3 regions of the Paenarthrobacter sp. MSM-2-10-13 genome follow, and region 2 is predicted to be linked to each of the others. Evidence: riboswitches for the same ligand, from Rfam matches in the RefSeq annotation. Region 2 holds a riboswitch; each other region holds the start of a gene.
What was found. Region 2 has a riboswitch for thiamine pyrophosphate ahead of thiO (glycine oxidase ThiO). Riboswitches for the same ligand answer to the same signal wherever they lie in the genome.
Positions count from the first base shown of each region.

Region 1: another riboswitch for thiamine pyrophosphate. It lies ahead of thiD (bifunctional hydroxymethylpyrimidine kinase/phosphomethylpyrimidine kinase); the one in region 2 lies ahead of thiO (glycine oxidase ThiO).
Region 3: another riboswitch for thiamine pyrophosphate. It lies ahead of thiC (phosphomethylpyrimidine synthase ThiC); the one in region 2 lies ahead of thiO (glycine oxidase ThiO).

Region 1 is NZ_JAAOXO010000001.1:825,112-829,343, reverse strand. Features, by position in the region: gene thiD (bifunctional hydroxymethylpyrimidine kinase/phosphomethylpyrimidine kinase) at 1-771, opposite strand, end outside; TPP riboswitch at 762-860, opposite strand; gene HAV21_RS03995 (Rne/Rng family ribonuclease) at 1,044-4,232, opposite strand.
Region 2 is NZ_JAAOXO010000001.1:336,949-341,180, forward strand. Features, by position in the region: gene HAV21_RS01655 (RNB domain-containing ribonuclease) at 1-190, opposite strand, end outside; gene HAV21_RS01660 (TM2 domain-containing protein) at 306-1,265, opposite strand; gene HAV21_RS01665 (ferritin-like fold-containing protein) at 1,422-2,090, shown strand; gene thiE (thiamine phosphate synthase) at 2,113-2,790, opposite strand; TPP riboswitch at 2,818-2,936, shown strand; gene thiO (glycine oxidase ThiO) at 2,929-4,197, shown strand; gene thiS (sulfur carrier protein ThiS) at 4,194-4,232, shown strand, end outside.
Region 3 is NZ_JAAOXO010000001.1:681,038-685,269, forward strand. Features, by position in the region: gene HAV21_RS03170 (alpha/beta hydrolase) at 28-750, shown strand; gene thiC (phosphomethylpyrimidine synthase ThiC) at 768-2,525, opposite strand; TPP riboswitch at 2,569-2,676, opposite strand; gene HAV21_RS03180 (amidohydrolase family protein) at 2,760-3,842, shown strand; gene HAV21_RS03185 (VOC family protein) at 3,921-4,232, shown strand, end outside.

The DNA.
Region 1 (4,232 bases), 490 kb from region 2:
CCAGTTGCCCGTGCGGGCCTGGACGGTGGCCAGGGCGGACGAAAGAGAGCAACCTGTTCCGTGGCTGTTGCGCGTCGCCACGCGGGGACCTGATACCTCCACAACATCCCGTGACAAAAGCCCTGTGGTGTTCACCAAGGCATCCGGGCATTCCGGGCCCGGCAAGTGGCCACCCTTGACCAGAACTGTGTTTCCGTACTCCGCAGCAAGCCGCTTGCCTTGCTCCAGTGCCGAAGCCCAGTCTGCTGCCTCAGGCTCCCCCAGCAGCATGGCAAGCTCAGGAACATTGGGAGTAATGAGGTGGGCAAGGGGTAGCAGTGAACGCAGGGCATTCTCCGCGGACTCCCGCAGCAGCCGGTCGCCACTGGTGGCCACCATCACCGGATCAAGAACCACGACGGCGGGGCGCACCTCTTCGAGCCAGTCCCGGACCTGGGCAATGACGGCAGCATCGCCGAGCATTCCGATCTTGACGGCATCAACGATGATGTCGCCGCTAATTGCTTCCAGTTGTTGACGCAGGAAATGCGCCGGAGGGACGTGGACTGCGCTCACCCCCACTGTGTTTTGCGCGGTGAGAGCCGTAATGGCAGCCATGCCGTACCCACCCAACGCTGCAATGCTCTTCAGGTCCGCCTGAATTCCGGCACCGCCGGAAGGGTCCGAACCGGCAATAGTGAGAACGCGCGGGACCTGGCGGGCTGACGTGTGAGCGTCCAGCGGGTATACCGAGTGGAGCGGGTACACAGATGAATGTAGTGATGCAGCCATGAGGACATCCCTTCGCCGGTGCTAACCGGACAGGTTCAACGGGTCTGGATCTCAGCCGGGCCCATCGCCCGGCACCCCGTGTCAGTCCCCTAGCCTAGCCGGGAAGCCTGGTGCTGCAGGTACCGAACCATCCGGGAGCCCGGATGTGACCGTGGAACGCGTCCCCCGCCAAGGATTCAAGGCAACGCGAAAGGGCCCTGCGCTACCGCCGGAGGCAGGTAGCGCAGGGCCCTTTCAGCCGATGTTGGCCGCGGAGAGCGGCTCGGCCGTGACTAAAGCTCCGAGGCTGGAACCCCGACTCCTAGAATGATGGGCTCGGAGGCCGGCGCCTTCTTGACTGGCTCCACGGGCGCCTTGGCCTCATGGGACGAGCCCTGGGGGGCCGAGGCCGTCACCACATGGTGCTCGACGCTGGTTTCATTGGCCGCACCCTGAGCCCGGCTGGCACTGCGGTTGCGACGACCACGACGACCCCGCGGAGATGCCGAAGCCTCAGGATCTTCCTCAACCCGCGCCGGTGCGTCAGCCTTCCGGGCCACAGCAGGCTCCTGTACGGCCAGCGGAGCGGGTTGTTCCTCAGATGCCGGAGCGGCGCCAAGGTGGGAGAACGCTTCCGCCAGGAGGTCCAGGCTCATGGCAGGCTTGTTTGCCTGCGGTTCCTCGTGATGCTCCACGAACGGCAACGCAACTTCTTCTCCGCCGAAGCGCAGGACCGGAGTGGACCTGGCTTCCTGGGCGGCTGCATCGCGGTTGGCGGCTTCATGTGCTGATGCCCCCGCTTCGTTGCCGGCTGAGGTTCCGGATCCGGCGTCGGCCGTCCCTTGGTGTTGGCCGGCCGCCCGTGCCTGCTCTTCTGCACGGTGAACTTCGTCGTCGTGCAGGTGCGCGGCGTGCGCCGCAGCGGCAATGGTTGCCAGGGCAGCCCTGGTGGCCTCCGCCTTGGCCTGCCGGGCAGGATCCTGCGGTTCAGTCGGGGTCGCGGGGGCAACCGGGGTAGTCGTCGTCGTATGGACCTGTGCAGGGGTTTCGGCTACGGCCTGTCCCCCACCCTTCCCGCGGCGGCGTTTGCGTTCCGTCCGTGCAGCGGGCTGCTGTACCTCGGAGTGCGGGCGGTGTTGCTCGGCTGCCACCACGTTGGCGCGCCGGTGTTCAACGGGCTCGTCGTGCGTGACAACGCCCCGGCCGGCGCAGTGCTCGCACTGCTCACCGAATACCTCAAGAAGGCCGGTGCCCATGCGCTTACGTGTCATCTGGACCAAGCCCAGGGACGTCACCTCGGCCACTTGGTGCTTGGTGCGGTCCCGGCCCAGGCACTCCACCATGCGTCGCAGGACGAGGTCGCGGTTGGATTCGAGGACCATGTCGATGAAGTCGATGACGATGATGCCGCCGATGTCGCGCAGACGGAGCTGGCGCACCACTTCCTCGGCCGCTTCAAGGTTGTTTTTGGTGACCGTTTCTTCAAGGTTTCCACCGCTGCCGGTGAATTTGCCGGTGTTGACGTCCACCACAGTCATGGCCTCGGTACGGTCGATGACCAACGAACCACCGGACGGGAGGAAGACCTTACGTTCCAGGGCTTTATGGATCTGCTCGTCGATGCGCCATGCAGCGAAGATGTCCTGATCCTTGGTCCACTTTTCGAGGCGGCCCACCAGATCAGGGGCAACGTAGGTTACGTATGCCTCGATGGTGTCCCAGGCGTCGTCACCGGAGACGATCAGCTTGGAGAAGTCCTCATTGAAGACATCACGGACCACCTTGATAGTGAGGTCCGGTTCGCCGTACAGCAGTTCAGGGGCAAGGACCTTGGTGGAGGAGGCCTGACCTTCGATGCCTTCCCACTGGGCACGCAGACGGTTGATGTCGTGCGTCAGCTCTTCCTCCGACGCACCCTCAGCGGCTGTGCGGACAATGACACCTGCGTTTTCCGGCAGGCGGTCCTTCAGGATGCGCTTGAGTCGGTTGCGTTCGACGTCGGGCAGCTTGCGGGAGATGCCGGTCATGGAACCACCGGGCACGTACACAAGGTAGCGGCCGGGCAAGGAGATCTGGCTGGTGAGGCGGGCACCCTTGTGACCCACGGGGTCTTTGGTGACCTGAACCAGGACGGAGTCTCCGGACTTCAGGGCGTTCTCGATCCGGCGCGGCTGGCCTTCGAGGTTGACCGCGTCCCAGTTGACTTCACCGGCGTACAGGACGGCGTTGCGGCCGCGTCCGATGTCCACGAAAGCAGCTTCCATGGACGGCAGCACGTTCTGGACCTTGCCCAAGTACACGTTGCCGATCAGGGAGTCCTGCTGGGTCTTGGACACGAAGTGCTCGGCGAGCACACCGTCTTCCAGGACACCGATCTGGATTCTGTCGTCGCGCTGGCGAACGATCATTTGACGGTCCACCGATTCGCGGCGGGCAAGGAATTCGGCCTCGGTGATGACCTGGCGGCGGCGGCCGGTCTCCCGGGACTCACGGCGCCTCTGCTTCTTGGCCTCCAACCGGGTGGAGCCCTTGACACCCGTCACGCGGTTTGACGGAGCTGTCTCGGTGATGGGGCGGGGGGCACGGACGCGGGTGACCGTGTTGGGCGGATCATCATCCGCGCCGCCCGTCAGTTCAAGATCCTGGTCTCCACGACGACGACGGCGACGACGACGAGACGTCACGCCTTCCTCAAGGGCTTCAGGTGTCGGCGCTTCTTCATCGTCAGTCTCGGTGCCGTCCTCGGCCTCGTTCTCATCGCGTTCGGTTCCGCGGCGACCACGGCGGCCCCGGCTTCTGCGACGACGACGGCTACCAGCGTCTTCCAGCTCGCCGTCGGCAGGGACTTCGGCTTCTTCTTCGGGCTCCTCGGCTTTTTCTTCAACCGGGGCAACGCGGGGAACGGTGGTGAGGTCCGGGGCCTGGAAGATCATGGACGTGATGGAAACCGGCTCCATGAACAATGATGTGGAGGCGGCAGCAGCGGCTTCCTCGGCGGGTTCCTCGGTGGCGGCTTGGGCTTCAGTCTCGTCAGCAGCTGCTTCAGCGGCAGGTGCCTCGGGCTGGGAGGCCTTTTCCGGCGTCGTGCTGTCCGCCACGGCTTCCGCAGCTGCGGGTGCCTCGGCTACCTCAGCTTTGGGCTTGGCGGTACGACGGCGGCGGACCGGCTTTTCGGGGGCAGGTTCGGCCATCGCTTCGGGCGCGGCTTCTGCGGCGGCTTCGGGCGCGGCAGTGGCGTCATCCCCCAAACCGGGCAAAGGCTCGGCAGGCTCTGCCTTCTTGCGGGAGCGGGTGCGGCGCACCGGCGCTTTGGTGGCCTCCGGGGTCGCTTCCGGCGCCGGCGTGTCAGCCGCAGGCGCCTCTACGTCAGCAGCAACCTTCGGCGCTGCCTTGCGCCGGGTCCTGGTGGCTTTCTTGGGCGCTTCCGCAGTTTCCGCGGGAGCTGCCTCGTCATTAACGGCTACAACCTGGTCATTATCCAT
Region 2 (4,232 bases):
TAGTCACAAACGCTATGTCCCGCAGGTCCTGTTCCGGAAGCTCGAGGGCGTCTACGGCCTGCTGTGCTTCTTCCACAGCGTCTGCAGGGTATTCACCGGGGAGTTCCAGCTCTGTCCTGAGAGCGGCAAGGGCCGCGGCGAGCTGGTCCGATGAGTCGTCGACGTTGGGTGCTATCCGATGATGTGACACGAAAATCAGGTTAGCCCGAAATGGGCCGATAGTCTTGGACGCGCTAGCGAAGGAACCCGCCGTCCATGAGGGACGGCGGGTTCCTTCTTTGAGCGCGTAAGCCTGTCCGGGTGGGTTATTGACCGGCCGGAGGTGTCAGCGTGAAGGTTGCGGCCTCATCGCCATAGACATCAGTGACCACGATCTTGGTGGGGCCGTTCTTGATGTCGAACGCGATCACTCCCTGTTTGACCTCCCCCGTGGCGACGCTCCCCATCGGCAGGCTGCCCAGGTCCTCAGTGAGGAACAGCAACTCACCTTCTTTTCCGTCAGCGTCGAAGGCCTGGAAGTTCGTTGAGGAAGCGAAGCTTGTCCCCGTCAGTGTCTCCCAGGACACCTCCACCACGAGGAACCCCCCGTTGGCGGGTTTCATGTACGACATCGAGGGGATTTCGTTGGTGTAAAGAGAATCGACCACGCCCACCTTTACCTTGGTGCTGTCATCAACATCCACGGTGAAGGAGTTCGCCTCGTTGGCAGTGCCAGGCGAGGGCACCAGGGGCCCTTGACTGGCGGAAGGGAGCGGTGCAGCAGGTGTGGTTCGTCCCTGCTGGACTGCAGCGGCGAAGAGGGTGAAAGACAGCACAGTGGACACAATTCCCACGATCACACCAGCGAACCAGACGACGATGGTGATGATCCACGCCTTCTTCTTGTTCTCCAGGTAGCCTGCCAGCGGCCTGCCCTCTTTGTCCCGGGCGTTTCCTGTCAAGGTGATGATGAGGTCCACAACGGACCAGATGCCGAAGCCGCCGGCAGTGAGCAGCTTCGCGATTCCGGTACCAATCTTGCCCAGATAGAAGCGGTCCACACCCAAGCCACCCAGAAGCAGCGCCAAAATCCAGGTGGTCATGAAGGACTTGGCCGGAACCGCCCCGCCCGTAGTTCCATAAGGGCCTGAAGCCGGTCCGGGTTGGTAGCCAGGCTGTGCTCCACCTTGGAACTGGCCGCCGTAAGCATAAGGCGCGGCCGGGACCTGCGGAACTCCTGATCCGGCATCGTTTTGGGGCGTGGGCGGGTAACTCGGGTGACTCATGGAAATTCCTTCAGTGAAGTGGGTGCGAGGAGGAGGACGGGCGGTATGCAGGGCACATGGCAGTCAACTCACGTCGAGCCAGCCTAGTAGGAACGATGCCGGAAGCAGAACGCAAACCCCGGGAATCTCATGCCCGGCCAGGGATAGGCTGGGTTCATGGGCATATCCCCGGACGCCGCAGCCTCTGCCAGGGAACTCTCAGCGGAGTTGCTTGGAGCCATGGCCTATGGCGAGCTGTCTGCTTTCGGACGGCTCTCGCTGGACTCCCGTTATGCTCCCACCCTTCATGACAGGTCAGTGCTGGCGAAGATCGCTGTGGGTGCCTACGGCAACTTCGCGCTCCTCAGCGATCGATTGGTGGAGATGGGGGTCGACCCCGAACATGCGATGCTGCCGTTCCAGCGTTCCTTCGACCATTTCCACGAGCGCACCAAACCGGGAGACTGGTTCGAATCCGTCATGAAGGCCTATGTGATCGACACTGTGTCGTCGGACTTCTACAGGGCTGTCGCGATGTTCCTTGACCCACAAACGCAGCATTTTGTTGAACGGGTGGCTTCCCCCGATCAAGCCACTGAAGTCCTTCGGGTTCTGCTGAGGAGGGCCCTGAGTGATGACCCACGCCTGGCATCGCGCCTTGCACTGTGGGGCCGCCGCCTGGTGGGAGAGGCCTTGACGCAGGCGCAACGCGTCGGCATGGAGCACCCGCGGCTGGGCCCAACGCTGAGAAGCGGAGGGGACTCGCGTGCTGAGGTGAAACGGCTGACGACGGAACTCGCCGGGAAGCATTCCCGCCGGATGACGGGCCTTGGCCTGACAGCGTAGACGCCGGCCAGCTCAGGACCGGCTAGGGCTCAACGGTGTCCAACGCCTGCAGCAGCGACTTCGCTGCCGCCGTCGGGTCTGTTGCCTCCGTGATGGCGCGCACGACGACGATGCGGCTGGCCCCCGCGGCGACCACCTGTTCAACGTTGCTGTGGTCGATGCCGCCAATGGCGAACCATGGAAGTGTCTTCACGTCGCCTGCACGTTTCTGTGCCTCTGCGGCATATGTGACCAAGCCCGGACCCACAGCCGCGCGCCCGGGTTTGGTGGGCGTTGCCCAGACCGGACCCACACAGAAGTAGTCCAGTCCCAAGGGACCTTGGGCGGTAGCAATTGCCGCGTCGATTTGTTCCGGTGTGTGGGTGGAAAGACCGATGCCGGTGACATTCGGCAGGAGTGTGCGGGCGGCCGTCAGAGGCAGGTCCTTCTGACCGATGTGGAACACGGGAGCCCCGGAAATACTGGCAACATCGGCCCGGTCGTTGACAGCCCACAGCCGTCCGTGCCGTTGTGCGACGCTCCGCAAAACGGCCAACATTTCAAGCTCCTCGGCAGCTTCCAGCGTCTTGTCGCGGAGCTGGATGATGTCCACACCACCGGCGAAAGCGGCGTCCACAAAGTCTTCAAAATCGCCCTGCCGTTGACGGGCATCAGTGCACAAATAGAGGCGGGCAGAGGCGAGGGCGTCAGGCTGGGTCATGGAAACCAGAGTAGTTCCTCTAAACTGGGCACGTACTGCGGGAGCCGCGACATTCGTCATATGACTGTCCGGCTGAGAGGGCTTCAGCGCCGACCGCTTGACCTGATCCGGCTAGTACCGGCGTAGGGAAGGAAACCAATGGCAGATCCCCGCCATACCCCCATCCAGGCAGACGTGGCCGTCATTGGCGGCGGCATCATAGGCCTGGGCATCGCCCACGAAGCCAGGCGGCTGGGCCGTTCAGTGGTGCTGATCGACCCCGCCCCGGCCTCGGGCGCAACGTTCGCCGCCGCCGGAATGCTTGCACCCGTCAGCGAACTGCATTACCAGGAGGAAGACCTCCTGGAATTGATGATTGAGTCTTCCCGGCTGTGGCCCTCCTTCGTGGACAGACTGCACTTGGGGGGAGCGGGCAGCGGATACCGCACGACGCCCACCCTCGCCGTGGGTGCCGACGCAGCCGACCGCAGGGCGCTCGCAGACCTCAGGAACGTACAGCTCGCAGCTGGCTTGGGAGTCGAACCTCTTGCCCTGCGGGACGCGAGGAACCGCGAGCCGCTCCTTAGCCCGCAGATTTCCTGCGCTTTCGACATTCCCGCCGACCACCAAGTGGATCCGCGAAAGCTCGCCGCCTGCATCCTGGCTGGATTGGCTAACCATTCGCCTGACGACGCCTCCTGGGTGCCCGGGGCCGATGACGGATTCGCCGTTCTTTCCCCGGCGCGCGGTGTGCTGCGAGATGGCGGGCGGGTCACCGGAGTGGAACTCGAATCCGGAGTCGTGGTCCTTGCCGCGGAGACTGTGGTGGCCAACGGGCTGGGGGCATCCCACGTGTCGGGGCTCCCTGAGGGACTGACCCTTCCAGTGCGGCCGGTCTATGGCGACATCCTCCGGCTTCGCGTCCCCGAAAAGCTCCGGCCCTTGGTGACGTCCACTGTTCGGGGGATGGTTCGAGGCGTTCCGGTTTACATCGTTCCCCGGGACGACGGAACCGTGGTGATCGGAGCGACGCAACGCGAAGACCGGTTGTCAGCGACTTCCAACGCAGTCTCGGCCGGCGGCGTCTATCAACTGCTGAGGGATGCCCAAACTCTGGTCCCCGCAGTGGCGGAACTGGAACTCCTTGAAGCAACTGCCCGCGCCCGCCCCGGCACTCCGGACAACGCCCCCCTGCTTGGACGGGTCAGCGGTCCCCACGGCGACATTGACGGCTTGGTGATCGCTACAGGATTCTTCCGCCACGGTGTACTCCTGACTCCCGTAGCCGCCAGGATCGTGGGCGAACTCATCAACGGATCCAAGGACCCTCGATGGGCTCCGTTCCTGCCTGATCGCTTCGCGGGCAACGCTTCAGTTCCCCAAGTACTCACACCAGCAGCACACGCTCCCACCAAGGAAACAGCATGAACATCAAACTCAACGGAACCGATCACGCAGTCTCC
Region 3 (4,232 bases), 340 kb from region 2:
GTCAGAGCCGTGGAATAGGCTGAACCAATGCATAAGCAGCGCGTAGTCTTCGTTCACGGCCTGGGCAGTTTTGGTGCTGCGGCATGGCCGAAGCAACATGGCATGGCCCTCGCTTATGATGCCCTCTTCCTTCGGCGGCACGGCTTTGATGCCGTCGCCGAACCAACGGAATCCAATGTGGCAGCCGATGTTGCCATTGTGATCAATGCCTTGCGTGATTCGGCTGGTGGGCACGTGGTAGCCCACCAACAAGGCGCTATCTCTGCCATGCTGGCGGCCATTGAACGTCCTGATCTGGTGCACTCGCTGACTCTGGTGGAGCCCGCTTGTTTGTCGTTGACGGCTGAGCTTCCGGCAACGGGTTCCCACCGGGCCCTTATGGAACCGTTATTCGACGCCCGCATGCAACTCAATGACGCTGATTACCAACGTGAGTATTTCCGCAGGGCGTTTTCTGCCGAAACGGGAGGCCTGGACACTCCGGAAGCACGCCGTTCAGCCCGCCGGCTCAGACTCCAGGCGCCACCATGGGAGGCCCCGCTCCACATTGTTCCCGGGGTTCCCACTTTGGTTCTCACCGGCGGATGGGAGCCGCTCTACGAGGAAATTGCCGGCTACCTCCAGGAGACCGGTGCCCTTCGCCGCGTAGCAGCGGGAGGTCACCGGCCCCAGGATTCGGTTGACGGCGATCAAGCCATTCGTTCGTTCATCGCCGAGGTTGGCAGGGCAAGGTCAGTTCAGGCTTCCTGATTCGGCTGGTCCCTAATTCAGGGGACGCGAAGCTCCGGTAGGTACACCTTTCCTCCTGAAGCCAGGAACTCCTCGCTCTTTTCGCGCATCCCCTCATACATTCCTGCGATGGCTGCCTGTGATTCTGCCGAACCGTATTCTGCACGGATGTCCTGGCTGATCCGCATGGAGCAGAATTTGGGTCCGCACATGGAGCAGAAATGAGCGGTTTTTGCGGGTTCTGCGGGCAGTGTCTCATCATGGAACGCTTCTGCTGTGACGGGGTCCAGGGACAAAGCGAACTGGTCCCTCCATCGGAACTCGAACCGAGCCTTGGAAAGTGCATCATCGCGTTCATGAGCGCCGGGGTGCCCTTTGGCGAGGTCGGCGGCGTGAGCGGCGATCTTGTACGTGATGACGCCCGTTTTCACGTCGTCCTTGTTGGGAAGCCCCAAGTGCTCCTTGGGGGTTACGTAGCACAGCATTGCAGTGCCGTAGCGCGCAATTTCCGTGGCGCCGATGGCCGAGGTGATGTGGTCATAGCCGGGTGCGATGTCGGTAACCAGTGGACCCAGTGTGTAGAACGGCGCACCCTTGCACAGCTCCTGCTGGCGCTCCACATTCTCCCGCACCAAATGGAAAGGAATGTGCCCGGGGCCTTCCACCATCACCTGGACGTCGAACTCCCACGCCCGCTGCGTCAGCTCTGCTAGGGTGTCCAACTCGGCGAACTGCGCGGCGTCGTTTGCGTCCGCAATGGAACCGGGACGCAGCCCGTCTCCCAAGGAGAACGCGACATCGTACCGGGCAAAGATTTCGCAGAGCTCGTCAAAGTGCGTGTAGAGGAAGTTCTCCTGGTGGTGGGCAAGGCACCACCCGGCCATGATGGAGCCGCCGCGGGATACGATGCCCGTGACCCGGTTGGCGGTCAACGGCACGTACCTCAGCAAAACGCCCGCATGGATGGTCATATAGTCCACGCCTTGCTCGCATTGCTCAATGACGGTATCGCGGAAGATTTCCCACGTCAGCTTGTTGGCCTCGCCGTTAACCTTTTCAAGGGCCTGATAGATAGGGACTGTTCCGATCGGAACAGGTGAGTTGCGGATGATCCATTCACGCGTCGTGTGGATGTCGTCCCCCGTGGAGAGATCCATCACCGTGTCAGCGCCCCACTTGGCAGCCCACTGCAGCTTGTCCACTTCCTCGGCGATGGAGCTGGTGACCGCTGAGTTTCCGATGTTGGCGTTGATCTTGACCAGGAAAGCTTTGCCGATGATCATTGGTTCGGATTCGGGGTGGTTGATGTTGTTCGGGATGATCGCCCTTCCCGCGGCAACTTCGCTGCGGACGAGTTCAACATCGCAGTTCTCCCGCAAGGCGACGAACTGCATTTCAGGAGTCACAACTCCCTGCTTCGCGTAGTGCATCTGCGTGACAGTCCTACCTTCCACGGCGCGGCGCGGCACGGGTTGCGCGCCCTTCCACTCCGCTGACGCTGCCCCACGCCGGACCGCGGACTTGCCGTCGTCGAGCAGGTTCCGCTGCCGACCGGAATAGGCTTCCGTATCTCCGCGGGCTTCGATCCACGGTGCACGGAACGGCTCCAACCCCACCACCGGATCGCTGCCTGGGCCTGCTGTTCGGTAAACCTGCAAAGGTGGATTGGCTAGCCCGTTGGGGGAGGGCTCCAAGGCGATCGCGGTGACGGGGACGCGTATGCCGTTGTCCGGATCTTCCAGCCACGCCAACGAGTGGGACTGCAACGATTGCGTGACGGACTGTTTTTGGTCCATGCCGAACTGATTTTGGACAGGGCTGTGCTGTGTTTCTGCGGTGCTCAAGGGAATACTCACTTCCTTCGCCGGCATTACCCGGACAGGTTCAACGGTCGCAGACTGCATCAGTCCGATCTCAGCCCCTGCAAGGGCTCCCGTGTGGTCGTAGACGAAGCTACCACAGCTACGAACCACCGCCCAGTCACATGGTGGGAACCGGCTCTGCCATGCCACCCCGGCTACGCTTTTGCCATGGCCAACATCATCGAATTCAGTGGACCCGTGCTCGTCTCGGCGGACGAAGAGCGCCAGGGGCTATGGTCAGTGGACGGCACCTTGACGTTCCAGCGTCCCGCTTCTGCGCCGGACAGAGTGCTGGACGGTTGGGTCCTGCCGGGTTCGGTTGACGCTCACTGCCATGTCGGACTCGGTGTTGGAGGAGCCGTTGATGAGCACGCCACGCTGGCCCAAGCCCAAGCAGACCTCGACGCCGGGACGCTGTTAATCCGCGATTGCGGATCGCCCTCGGACACCCGCTGGGTACAGCAGCGATCGGACTTGCCCCGCTTGATCCGTTCAGGCCGGCATATTGCGCGGAGCCGGCGGTACCTCCGCGGCTTGGGGCATGAAATTGAGCCCGCTGAACTGGTTGAGACCGTACGAAAGGAAGCCCGGGACGGCGATGGCTGGGTGAAACTAGTGGGCGATTGGATAGATCGCGACGTCGGTGACCTCGCGGTTTCCTTCCCGGCCAGGACCGTGAAGGATGCCATCTCAGCGGCACATGATGAAGGTGCCAGGGTCACGGCTCACTGTTTCGCTGAGGACACCATTGACGACATGCTCGATGCCAATATCGATTGCATTGAGCACGCTACCGGTCTCCTCCCGAGGCACCTTCCCCGCTTGGTGGAGCAGTCGGTGCCGATTGTTCCCACGCTGGTCAATATCGCTACCTTTCCCGATATTGCCGCGCAGGCAGAGCCAAAGTTTCCGAAGTACGCGGATCACATGCTGCGTCTGTGGGAGCGTCGCCATGAGCGTGTGTTGTCGGCCTTCGAAGCGGGGGTTTCGATGTATGCCGGGACTGATGCCGGCAGCGTCATCAGGCACGGTCGGATTGCGGAGGAGATGAAGGAACTGCACGACGCCGGCCTTCCGCCGGCTGCGGTCCTGAACGCCGCATCCTGGGGTGCCCGTGCGTGGCTGGGAGCCGAGGGCATCAGTGAAGGGGCCAGCGCCGACGTCGTGCTCTGCAGTGAGGATCCGCGGCGTCAGCTGCGGACTATGGACGAACTCCGGCACATCGTGATTCGGGGGAACGTGGTGCGTTAGGAATAAATTGAAGCTTCAAGTAATTTAGATAGGTAAGAAGGTGCCGATAAGCGGCCACCTCGGAACCGGGAGCTTCACATGACCTCATCATCCAGCCAGGATCTTCTGCCTGCCGAACTCACCATGGGCACCGTCATGCTCAAGGTGGGCGACATGAAGGTCATGAGTGACTACTACCAGCGGGCCCTTGGCCTGGACGTGGTGGCCGAGCAAGACGGCGGGCTGTATTTGGGGCGTGTCGGCAAGCCGGTCGTCCACCTCGCTCCCGCGGCTGGCCTGCAGATTCCGGGTCGGGGCGAAGCCGGCCTGTTCCACACGGCCATTCTGTTCGAGGACCAGCCCTCATTGGCCGCCACCATTGCCACGGCAGCCGAATACGAACCCCGCGCG